2 regions of the Saccharopolyspora halophila genome follow, and region 2 is predicted to be linked to the other one. Evidence: riboswitches for the same ligand, from Rfam matches in the RefSeq annotation. Region 2 holds a riboswitch; the other holds the start of a gene.
What was found. Region 2 has a riboswitch for cobalamin ahead of ABD289_RS21860 (ribonucleoside-diphosphate reductase subunit alpha). Riboswitches for the same ligand answer to the same signal wherever they lie in the genome.

Region 1 (3,200 bases), on a different contig from region 2:
CGCGCGGCGGCTGGATGAGCAGCACGACGTTGCCGAAGCGCAGTGCCGCGACGTAGATCGAGCCCTCGTCGTCGACGTAGAGGCTGCCGGGTGGCGGTCCCCAGTGCTCGGTCATCGAGGAGCGCAGCTCCTCGGGCAGGGCGTCGAACCACTCGCGGTAGCGGGTGGCGGGAACGCGGATGGCCGCGTCGGCCATCTGGTCCTCGGTCAACCACTCGACGTCGTGACCGCCTGCGGCGATGAGCCGGTGGATCAGCGTGTCGCCGTCGAGGCCGGAGACGTCCAGGCCGCCGAGGTCGTAGCCCGCTTCGGTCAGCGCGTCGAGCAGGACCACCGCCGAGGCCGGGGTGTCCAGGCCGACCGCGTTGCCGACGCGGGAGTGCTTGGTCGGGTACGACGAGAGCACCACGCCGAGGCGCTTCTGCCCGTTGTCGACGTGCCGCAGCCTCGCCAGCGAAACCGCCGTGCCCGCGACGCGGGCAGCGCGCTCCGGGTCGGCGACGTAGACCGGGATGCCGTCGGACCCCTCCTCCTTGAAGGAGAACGGCACGCTGATCAACCGGCCGTCGAACTCCGGAACCGCGACCTGCATCGCGGCGTCCATCGGCGAGACGGTGTCGCTCTCGGCCCACACCGCGCGGCTGGTGGTCAGGCACAGTCCCTGCAGCACCGGAACGTCGAGCTCGGCGAGCGCGCCGGCGTCCCAGGAGTCCTCGTCGCCGCCCGCGCTGGCATCTGCCGCCACGGCGCCACCGGCGGCGAGCACGGTGGCCACCAGTGAATCGCAGCCGGCCAGCAGCTCCCGCAGTCCCGCGGCGTCGGACAGGCTGCGCAGCGATCCGCAGAACACCGGCACCGCGTTCGCCCCGGTCGCCTCGATCTGGTCGGCGAGGGTGTCGACGAAGGCGGTGTTGCCCGCCAGGTAGTGCGCCCGGTAGAAGATGACGCCCACGGTCGGCTTCGACGGGTCGTGCGCGCGCTTGCCGTGCAGGCCGAACTCCGGTGTGGACTGCGGCGGCTCGAAGCCGGTTCCGGTGAGCAGCACCGTGTCGGACAGGAAGTTGGCCAGCTGGGTGAGGTTCGCCGGGCCGCCCTCGACGAGGTAGGTCAGCGTCTCGGTGGCCACGCCCGCGGGCACAGTGGACAGCGCCATCAGCTCGGCGTCCGGAGTGGCCTCACCACCCAGGGCGATGGTGGGCAGACCGGCGGCCAGGACCGCGTCCAGCCCTTCCTCCCAGGCGCGACGCCCGCCCAGCAGCCGGACCACCACCACGTCGACGTCGCGCAGCAGCTCGGGCACGTCCTCGGCCGCGACCCGCGACGGGTTGGCCACGCGGTAGTCGGCCTCGGCGGCGCGGGCCGCCAGCAGGTCGGTGTCCGCAGTGGACAGCAGCAGAACTCGGGTTTCGCGGGCAGGCTCGCTCACGCGGAATCCTCTCTCGGGGTGCGCGCCCCGGCGGGGTCATGGCGGTGAGGGAGTCTCCTGACTCCCGGATCGTCGCGGCGCTTCCCGCCTTCCCACCCGCCCGCGCGGGGCCGGGCCGTGGCTGGTTGGGGTCCGCTCCCCGGTCACAGTGGCGCGACCGCCCCGGATTCCCACCGGGTTCCTCCACGTCACCGCCGAATCGGCTTTCCGGATGATCCTATCGGTCCTGCGATCTCCGACCACCCGCACAGCGATTCCGGGACGAACCCCACAGCAAGGCGACAGTTTTGCCTAGAACTGCAAGACTTCGATGTCCGTTTTGTCCGGACAGTTTTAGGCAGAACTGTCACCACCACGCGCGCCGGGCGAAACCTCTCCTAGAGCTTTCGGCTGGTCAGTAGCCCGCTGTGGGGTCGATCGGGGCCAGGAGCGGTTCGCCCGCGATGTGGCGGCGGACGTTCTCCTGGACGCGCCGCGCCAGGGCGGGCAGCAGCAGCGACTGCGGGTTGGCCGTGTGCGGGGAGATGAGGGCGCGCGGGTGCGAGAACAGCGGGTGCCCGTCCGGCAGCGGCTCGGGGTCGGTGACGTCCAGGGCCGCGCCGCCGATCTCCTCCTCTTCGAGGGCCCTGACCAGGGCTTCGGTGTCGACCAGCGAACCTCGGGCGATGTTGACCAGCCAGGCGTCGGACTTCATCGCCGACAGCACGTCGGCGTCGATGAGCTTGCTCGTCCGGGTGGTCGCGGGAGCCGCCACCACCACGAAGTCGGACTCGGTCAGCACCTGGCGCATCCCGTCGGCGTCCTCGGACGGCCAGGTCCGCTCGGCGCCGTCGACCGGCTTGCCGGAGCGGTTGACCGCCAGCACCGTCACCCCGAACGGCCGCAGCATCTCGATCAGCGCCCGTCCGATGCCGCCCGCACCAATGATGCCGACGGTCGAGCCGGTCAGGCTGCGCATCCGGTCCGGCCGCTGCCAGCTTTCCGCGCGCGCCATCGCGGGCAGCTGCCGCGCCCCTGCCAGCATCAAGCCGAGGGCGTGCTCGGCGACAGTCTGCGCGTAGGTCCCCGCCGCCGAGGTGAACCGGACGCCTTCGCGCAGCACTCCGGAGGCCAGCCAGGACTCGATGCCCGCCGAGGGCAGCTGCACCCACTCCAGGTCAGGATGATCGAGCTCGGGGAAGCGGCTCGGCTCGGCGCCGAACCACACCAGGGCAGCGGCTTCCTCGGCGGGGGCGAGCTCGCCGCCCCCGGCCACCACGGCCGCTTCCAGCTCGGGCGGCGCGGCAGGACCAACGTGGACCTTCAACGACTTCTCCATCTCTGCTGCTCAGGGCCTGCTCATTCGACTACCGGCGGACGGGCGCCTAGGAGATCAACTCGGCCAGCGCGGGCAACTGCGCGTCATCGGCCAGCGCGGAACCGACCGCCACCACATCGGCACCCGCGGCCAGGAATTCCGGCGCGTTGTGCGCGGTCATCCCGCCGGTGGCCACCACGCGCAACCCCGGGAACGGGCCGCGCATCGCCTTGAACCAGGAACTGCCCAGCTCGGCGGCGGGGAACGCCTTGACCCAGCGCAGCCCGAGCCGCATCGCGCGCTGGATCTCGGTGGGCGTGGACACACCGGGCAGGTGCGGGAGCTCGAGCTCGGCGCTCAACCGCACGATCTCGGGATCCAGGCCGGGCGCGACGGTGAACGCCGCACCGGCCGACCGCACCGCGCGCAACTGCTCGGGGTCGATGACGGTGCCCGCGCCGACCGGACGCCCGCGCT
Region 2 (3,200 bases):
GTGATTAGCGCCTCGACGACGGCCGCGTACCGATCCGCGCAATCGCGATTCTCCGAACACGCCCGGCTGCAGGCTCGATACCACTCCTCGATCGCCGAGCGAAACGAGGTCGAGGAATCCGAAATCGAGTGATCGCGTTCGCTTTCCGGAAGGTGCACGCGGGCACGGTAGCGGGCCGGTAGCCTCGTCGAAAGGACTTGCCCTTCGATGACGAGCGAGGTAGCAGGCAGGTGAGCGCCAGGGTTCCGCGGGAGCCGCGGAAGTTGCCGCCGGGCAGGCACGGGATCCCGGCGGACGAGGTCGCGGGCGACCAGCGGGGACGAATACTCGCCGCGGTCGTCTCCTGCGTCGGCGAGTCCGGTTACGCCAAGGCCACCGTCGAGGACTTCATCGGCCGCGCCGGCGTTTCGCGGAAGACCTTCTACCAGCACTTCGCCAACAGGGAAGCGGCCTTCCTCGCCGCCTACGACGAAGTGGCCGAGCGGGTCACCTCGGCCGCGCAGAAGGCCTACTCCGCCCAGGACGATCTGGTGGCCAGCGCTCGCGCCGCCCTCGAGTGCACGCTGCGCGAACTCGCGGCGGACCCCGACGCGGCCGTGCTCGGCATCGTCGAGGTCTTCGCCGCAGGCCCCAAGGCGCTGGAGCGGCGCAGCGAGATCCTCGGCCGCCTGACCGACCTGATGACCGAGCAGACCAAAGATCTGCCGGAATCCGCGCCCGGCCCGAACTTCACGGCCGAAGTCGTGGTGGGCGCGGTCCTCGAGGTGCTGTACAACCGCGTGCGCCGCGGCGAGGCCCGGCAGCTCCCCGAACTGCTCCCCGACCTGCTCTACTGCGCCATCGCCCCGTTCGTCGGCCACGACCGCGCCGCCGAGGAGCGAACCGCACAGCTCCACCAGAGCGCCCGGAGCTGAACGCGCACCCATCCCGCCGAGCACGCGTCGTGTTCGGCGCTCAGCGGTCCGAAAGACCACCACGCGCTGGCTTCATCCGGCTCCACCTCGGGATGCCGACCTCCCGCGACGAGCCGGTACATCCGACACCACGGCCGGTCATTCTGCGGCCCCAAATGACATCGACGGCGACGGGGACGGTCGTTGTAACGAGTAGCTGCAAGAGCACAGCCCGCAAGAGCGGCGCGGGCGGTGGGCTCCTCTTCGCCCTGGAGCGTCGATTCACCCGAGCATCCAACACGGCATGCGTCGAAACGCGCCGCCTTGACGACGATGCGGGGCCGCCATCTCCGCCCCCGCCCGGCACTCGGGAACTCACCAATGCCGCATCGCGACACGCGCATATAGGCATCCGGGGCATCTCTACCCCCAACATGTAGAGTGATGCGTGCTGGTGGTTCACCGGGCCGAACGGGCTCGGTGTGGCAACAGGGAACCCGGTGCGATTCCGGGACTGCCCCGCAGCGGTGAACGGGAACGACCGCCGTCAACGGCACTGGGCGCGATGCGCCTGGGAAGCGACGGCCAGTAGGACCGGCCATTCGGCCGGCCGCCCGTGAGTCCGAAGACCTGCCACCGGCGCGCGCACGAGAGGTGCGCGCCAGTCCGGGACCTCGCGGGAGGGTCCGCGCGGACGCACGACGGCGGATCGCGCCGTCGTGCTCGCGTGCTCGCCGCCGGTTCCGGGCGTGCCTTCCGAGCTCGCGAGGAGAGAGTCCCGGTGACCGAGTCGCCCACCGCAACACCAACCGCTCCCCCGATCACCGTCCGATACCCCGGCGGCGAGTTCGCCCCGCTGGACTGGCATCGGGTGTCCACAGTGGTCGAGCAGGCCTGCGCAGGCCTCGCGGACGTGCGCCCCGAATCCGTGCTGGCCGAGGTGCGCCGCAACATCTACGACGGCATCGCTCGTGCGGAGCTCGCCGAGGCGCTGACGTTGTCGGCGCGCACGCTGGTCGAGACCGAGCCGAACTACTCGCAGGTCACCGCACGGCTTCTGCTGGACAACCTGCGCGGCGAGGCGCTGACCTCGCTGGCGGGCAGGCAGCAGGAAGCCGATCAGGATCAGATGCGCACGCGCTATGCGGAGTACTTCGCCGATTACGTGCGTCGCGGGGTCGAGCTGGGGCAGCTGGACCCCGAACTGGCCGCTTTCGACCTCACCAGGATCGGTGCGGAGATCGAACCCGACCGCGATCTGGCGTTCGACTTCCTGGGCCTGCAGACGCTCTACGACCGGTACCTGCTGCACCACGACGGCATCCGCTACGAACTGCCGCAGGCGTTCTTCCTGCGAGTCGCGATGGGGCTCGCGCTGCGCGAGGACGACCGCGAGGGTCGCGCCATCGAGTTCTACCGGCTGCTCTCGTCGTTCGACTTCATGTGCTCGACCCCGACGCTGTTCAACGCGGGAACCACTCGCTCCCAGCTGTCCTCGTGCTTCCTGACCACTGTGGACGATGATCTCGGAGCGATCTTCCGCTCCTACCAGAACAACGCGCTGCTGGCCAAGTACTCCGGCGGCCTGGGCAACGACTGGACCCCCGTGCGGGGAATCGGTGCGCACATCCGCGGCACCAACGGCGAATCGCAGGGCGTCGTGCCGTTCCTCAAGATCGCCAACGACACCGCGGTGGCGGTCAACCAGGGCGGCAAGCGCAAGGGGGCCGTGTGCGCGTACCTGGAGACCTGGCACATCGACGTCGAGGAGTTCCTCGACCTGCGCAAGAACACCGGTGACGACCGGCGTCGCACGCACGACATGAACACCGCCAACTGGGTTCCCGACGAGTTCGTGCGCCGAGTCGAGGCCGACGAGCAGTGGACCCTGTTCTCCCCCGACGAGACGCCTGACCTGCACGATCTGTACGGCAGCGCGTTCGCCGAGCGCTACCGCGAGTACGAGGCAGCCGCCGAGCGCGGCGAGATCCGCGTGCACAAGCAGGTGCGGGCCGTGGACCTGTGGCGGCGGATGCTGACCCTGCTCTTCGAGACCGGGCACCCGTGGATCACCTTCAAGGACCCGTGCAACCTGCGTTCCCCGCAGCAGCACGCGGGCGTGGTGCACTCGTCGAACCTGTGCACCGAGATCACGCTCAACACCAGCGCCGACGAGGTCGCGGTGTGCAACCTGGGCTCGATCAACCTCGCCCGGCACGTCACCCCCGACGGCCTGGATCGCGAGCGCCTGGCCGCCACCACGCGCACCGCGGTGCGCATGCTCGACAACGTCATCGACATCAACCT

Region 1: linked by a shared signal. The riboswitch ahead of cobN (cobaltochelatase subunit CobN) and the one ahead of ABD289_RS21860 (ribonucleoside-diphosphate reductase subunit alpha) in region 2 are both predicted to bind cobalamin.

Annotation. Positions count from the first base shown of each region.
Region 1 is NZ_BAAARA010000015.1:189,021-192,220, forward strand. It holds gene cobN (cobaltochelatase subunit CobN) at 1-1,426, opposite strand, end outside; cobalamin riboswitch at 1,457-1,663, opposite strand; gene ABD289_RS19315 (D-isomer specific 2-hydroxyacid dehydrogenase family protein) at 1,821-2,744, opposite strand; gene ABD289_RS19320 (bifunctional 4-hydroxy-2-oxoglutarate aldolase/2-dehydro-3-deoxy-phosphogluconate aldolase) at 2,791-3,200, opposite strand, start outside.
Region 2 is NZ_BAAARA010000021.1:201,675-204,874, reverse strand. It holds gene ABD289_RS21870 (hypothetical protein) at 1-158, opposite strand, end outside; gene ABD289_RS21865 (TetR/AcrR family transcriptional regulator) at 231-914, shown strand; cobalamin riboswitch at 1,332-1,545, shown strand; gene ABD289_RS21860 (ribonucleoside-diphosphate reductase subunit alpha) at 1,675-3,200, shown strand, end outside.